2 regions of the Siminovitchia sediminis genome follow, and region 2 is predicted to be linked to the other one. Evidence: a T-box and tRNA genes for the amino acid it is inferred to sense, from the RefSeq annotation. Region 2 holds a T-box; the other holds one or more tRNA genes.
The links. A T-box is a leader RNA that pairs with one kind of tRNA and senses whether it is charged. The one in region 2 lies ahead of ileS (isoleucine--tRNA ligase), so its partner is inferred to be a tRNA-Ile.
Positions count from the first base shown of each region.

Region 1: it encodes a tRNA-Ile, which carries the amino acid that the T-box ahead of ileS (isoleucine--tRNA ligase) is inferred to sense. The anticodon was not compared.

Region 1 is NZ_JBHUEO010000019.1:48-2,397, reverse strand. It holds tRNA gene ACFSCZ_RS08270 (tRNA-Ser) at 1-31, opposite strand, end outside; tRNA gene ACFSCZ_RS08265 (tRNA-Asn) at 59-130, opposite strand; tRNA gene ACFSCZ_RS08260 (tRNA-Ile) at 132-208, opposite strand; tRNA gene ACFSCZ_RS08255 (tRNA-Gly) at 214-287, opposite strand; tRNA gene ACFSCZ_RS08250 (tRNA-His) at 299-373, opposite strand; tRNA gene ACFSCZ_RS08245 (tRNA-Phe) at 405-480, opposite strand; tRNA gene ACFSCZ_RS08240 (tRNA-Asp) at 562-637, opposite strand; tRNA gene ACFSCZ_RS08235 (tRNA-Met) at 648-721, opposite strand; tRNA gene ACFSCZ_RS08230 (tRNA-Ser) at 737-829, opposite strand; tRNA gene ACFSCZ_RS08225 (tRNA-Ile) at 843-919, opposite strand; tRNA gene ACFSCZ_RS08220 (tRNA-Met) at 926-1,002, opposite strand; tRNA gene ACFSCZ_RS08215 (tRNA-Ala) at 1,028-1,103, opposite strand; tRNA gene ACFSCZ_RS08210 (tRNA-Pro) at 1,110-1,186, opposite strand; tRNA gene ACFSCZ_RS08205 (tRNA-Arg) at 1,208-1,281, opposite strand; tRNA gene ACFSCZ_RS08200 (tRNA-Leu) at 1,294-1,379, opposite strand; tRNA gene ACFSCZ_RS08195 (tRNA-Gly) at 1,389-1,460, opposite strand; tRNA gene ACFSCZ_RS08190 (tRNA-Leu) at 1,468-1,549, opposite strand; tRNA gene ACFSCZ_RS08185 (tRNA-Lys) at 1,553-1,628, opposite strand; tRNA gene ACFSCZ_RS08180 (tRNA-Thr) at 1,681-1,756, opposite strand; tRNA gene ACFSCZ_RS08175 (tRNA-Val) at 1,763-1,838, opposite strand; rRNA gene rrf (5S ribosomal RNA) at 1,879-1,994, opposite strand.
Region 2 is NZ_JBHUEO010000005.1:189,517-191,866, reverse strand. It holds gene ileS (isoleucine--tRNA ligase) at 1-1,507, opposite strand, end outside; T-box leader at 1,568-1,794, opposite strand; gene ACFSCZ_RS03495 (DivIVA domain-containing protein) at 1,848-2,350, opposite strand, start outside.

The sequences.
Region 1 (2,350 bases), on a different contig from region 2:
GGCGCCTCTTCAGCCTCTTGAGTACTTCCCCTCTATAAGAAAAATATAATGTAAAAAACTCCGCAGGTAGGATTCGAACCTACGACCGATCGGTTAACAGCCGATAGCTCTACCACTGAGCTACTGCGGAATGGTGGGCCTAAGTGGACTTGAACCACCGACCTCACGCTTATCAGGCGTGCGCTCTGACCAACTGAGCTATAGGCCCATCATTGGAGCGGGTGATGGGAATCGAACCCACGACAACAGCTTGGAAGGCTGTAGTTTTACCACTAAACTACACCCGCATAACCTGTAATGGGGCGACTAGTGGGAATCGAACCCACGATGTCGGAGCCACAATCCGATGCGTTAACCACTTCGCCATAGCCGCCATGAAAGGACATTCTATACAAATGTCTAAATGGTGGCTCAGGACGGAATCGAACCGCCGACACAAGGATTTTCAGTCCTTTGCTCTACCGACTGAGCTACTGAGCCTTATGTAATACGTGCTATGAGAAGTATAAAAACAGCCCCAGCAGCATCCAAGTTCAGCAGCTGCCTTTTGTCAAATCATAATGGCGGTCCCGACGGGAATCGAACCCGCGATCTCCTGCGTGACAGGCAGGCATGTTAACCGCTACACCACGGGACCTTTAAGTTGATTGCGGGAGCAGGATTTGAACCTGCGACCTTCGGGTTATGAGCCCGACGAGCTACCAGACTGCTCCATCCCGCGATAATAGAAAGTAGATGGCGGAGGAAGAGGGATTCGAACCCCCGCGCGGTTTGACCCGCCTGTCGGTTTTCAAGACCGATCCCTTCAGCCAGACTTGGGTATTCCTCCCGAAAAAGTAAAATGGTGGACCTTGTAGGACTCGAACCTACGACCGGACGGTTATGAGCCGTCTGCTCTAACCAGCTGAGCTAAAGGTCCTACAATTGGTAGCGGCGGAGGGGATCGAACCCCCGACCTCACGGGTATGAACCGTACGCTCTAGCCAGCTGAGCTACGCCGCCCAAATCCAAATTCTAATTATGTTAATGGTGGAGCCTAGCGGGATCGAACCGCTGACCTCCTGCGTGCAAAGCAGGCGCTCTCCCAGCTGAGCTAAGGCCCCATAACGTGGTCGGGAAGACAGGATTTGAACCTGCGGCCCCTTGGTCCCAAACCAAGTGCTCTACCAAGCTGAGCTACTTCCCGTTACATATATAGTAATATGTACGCGCCCGAAAGGAGTCGAACCCATAACCTTCTGATCCGTAGTCAGACGCTCTATCCAATTGAGCTACGGGCGCAATAAGCGGAAATGCCGAGGACCGGAATCGAACCGGTACGGTAGTCACCTACCGCAGGATTTTAAGTCCTGTGCGTCTGCCTGTTCCGCCACCCCGGCAAAATAAAGAGCGGAAGACGGGATTTGAACCCGCGACCCCCACCTTGGCAAGGTGGTGTTCTACCACTGAACTACTTCCGCGTAAAAATGCGGGTGAAGGGAGTCGAACCCCCACGCCTTACGGCACTAGATCCTAAGTCTAGCGTGTCTGCCAATTCCACCACACCCGCAAATGGTGAGCCATGCAGGATTCGAACCTGCGGCCCTCTGATTAAAAGTCAGATGCTCTACCGACTGAGCTAATGGCTCTTAATAAGTATATTCCGGTCACTCGACATATTCAGACATCTAGTATACATAATGGTGCCGGCCAGAGGACTTGAACCCCCAACCTACTGATTACAAGTCAGTTGCTCTACCAATTGAGCTAGGCCGGCATATAATGGTGGAGGATGACGGGTTCGAACCGCCGACCCCCTGCTTGTAAGGCAGGTGCTCTCCCAGCTGAGCTAATCCTCCAAAGTATAGGATGATGACATGTCATCCTTATGAGTAGTTTGCCTGGCAGCGTCCTGCTCTCACAAGGGGAATCCCCTCACTACCATCGGCGCTGAAGAGCTTAACTTCCGTGTTCGGGATGGGAACGGGTGTGACCTCTTCGCTATCGCCACCAGACTTGAATATGCTGGCTTCTGCATTCTCACAGGACGTGAGCGTTTCTAGCAGAAGATCCTTTTGCGACATCTTTTATTATACTTTGTTTTATGTATTTTTCAAGAGAAATTTTTCATTCTCTCAAAACCAGATAAGAGAAGATACCAAGAATTGTTCAATCCAGCTACGGCTCCTTGGTGCTCGAGGTCGCTTCACTTCCTCTGTCAAAGCCTGCCGGCTTTTTCGCCGGAAGCTCCAGCGCTTGTCGCACCAGGTCAGTCGCCTGCGCTTTTTATTCAATCCAGCTCCGGCGCCCAGCCCCTCGAGGTCACAAGTCACCTTGGACCGGACGGGCGCTTCCGCCTTTTAATTTTGAT
Region 2 (2,350 bases):
GCAACAGTTCTGAAGCTTCTTTTTCAAACCAGATATTGGATCCGTGTTTACGGAATAGTTCAGATACGTGAGCAATCGTTTCATCTGTAATAATGGCTTCACCATTTTCCGCGTAAAACACCGGGATAGGCACTCCCCATACCCTTTGTCGGGAAATGCACCAGTCTCCCCGGTCCCTCACCATATTAAAGAGTCTGGTTTCTCCCCAATTCGGTACCCATTTCACGTCTTTAATGGCTTCCAAAATATCCTCTCTGAAATCCTTAATGGAGGCAAACCATTGGGAAGTTGCTCGGAAAATGACCGGTTTTTTGGTCCGCCAATCATGCGGATAAGAGTGGGTGATAAATTCCAGTTTCAGCAAAGCCCCAACTTCTTGAAGCTTTTCTGTAATCGGCTTGTTGGCCTTATCATAAAACATCCCCTCGAATCCTGGAGCCTCTTCTGTCATGATCCCTTTGTCATCAACCGGGCAGAGAACTTCCAAATCATATTGTTGTCCGACAATAAAGTCATCTTCACCATGACCCGGGGCTGTATGGACACATCCCGTACCGGAATCAACCGTTACGTGCTCACCCAGAATGACTTGGGAATCCCTATTGTAGAAAGGGTGTTTTGCAACCACATATTCAAGGGTGGATCCTTGTACCGTTTTGATGACTTTGGCATTTGGCCAATCCAGTACCTCTTTTACATTTGAAACAAGGTCCTCAGCAACTAAATATGTTTTTCCTTCGTGATCCAAGACTGCATAATTCAAGTTTGGATGAACGGCAACGGCCTGATTGGCAGGGATCGTCCAAGGCGTTGTTGTCCAAATAATAATGTTTGTCCCCTCTTCAATGACACCTTTACCGTCCGTTACCGTAAATGTTACATAAATGGATGGCGAGCGCTTATCTTTATATTCAATTTCTGCCTCAGCAAGTGCAGACTCACTTGTAGGTGACCAGTACACAGGTTTTTTACCTTTATAAATATATCCTTTTTTCGCCATTTCGCCGAACACTTTTATCTGTTCCGCTTCAAATTCAGGCTTTAAGGTAATATAAGGATGATCCCAGTCTCCCCTGATACCCAGACGCTTAAATTCACTTCTTTGATTATCAATTTGTTCATATGCGTATTCCTTACAGATTTCCCGGAATTCCGCTAATGTCATTTCTTTCCGGTTTACACCTTTGTTTGCAAGGGCTTGCTCGATGGGCAGACCATGTGTATCCCATCCTGGGACGTATGGAGCACAATAGCCAGCCATAGATTTGTAGCGCACAATAAAATCTTTTAACGTTTTGTTTAGAGCATGGCCCATATGAAGATTGCCGTTTGCAAATGGCGGTCCATCGTGCAGCACAAATAGCGGCCGTCCCTTTGTTCTTTCCTGAACCTTTTGGTAAATATTGTCTTCTTCCCACTTCGCTTGCATTTCCGGCTCTCTTTTTGGTAGATTTCCACGCATCGGGAAATCTGTTTTCGGCATAAGCAGCGTATCTTTATAATCCATCCTATTTCCTCCTTTAATGTTTACATCCGTATATATAAAAAAACAGCCATCTCATCCCAAAAAAGGGACGAGAAGGCTGTTCCCGTGGTACCACCCAATTAGACAATTACCGGTAATTGTCCGCTCAAGCATCCGTATCATGGATGAAACGCTTTTTTCTACTCGCAATGCTTTCGAATCAAGTACTCCAGGGTGATTTTCCACATCTCTCCTATTGCCGGGCTTTCACCTTCCCCGGCTCGCTTGGAATAGGTCTAAGATTGTACTGTCCCTGTCATCGTATTACACATATCATTGAATTGATACCATTATATGAAAGTCTTAAATGCAGAGTCAAGTTTTACTCTAATTCTTCGACTTCTTCTAAACTATTCAGTTCAGTTGCATCCAGTTCAAATTCCATTAATTGGTCCCAATCATCCGTATTAATTAAATCCAGCTGTGCTTCAATCAGCATTCTGAAGCGTGTCCGAAAAACCTTTGCCTGCTTTTTCAACTCTTCAATCTCCAAAGCAATTTTACGTGCTTTTGACAAAGACTCATTTACAATCCGATCCGCATTCTTTTCGGCTTCCCGAATGATGAGCTTTGCTTCCTTCATAGCATTTCCTTTTACTTCTTCAGCTGCTTCCTGTGCAACGACAATGGATTTATTCAACGTTTCTTCAATGGTGCTAAAGTGTCCAAGTCTTTCGTTCATAGATGCAATCTTATCTTCCAATTCTCTCTTTTCCCTGAGGACTAACTCATAATCCTTTATAACCTGGTCAAGAAATTCGTTTACTTCATCCTCGTCATATCCGCGAAAACCTTTGCTGAATTCTTTATTATGTATGTCCACTG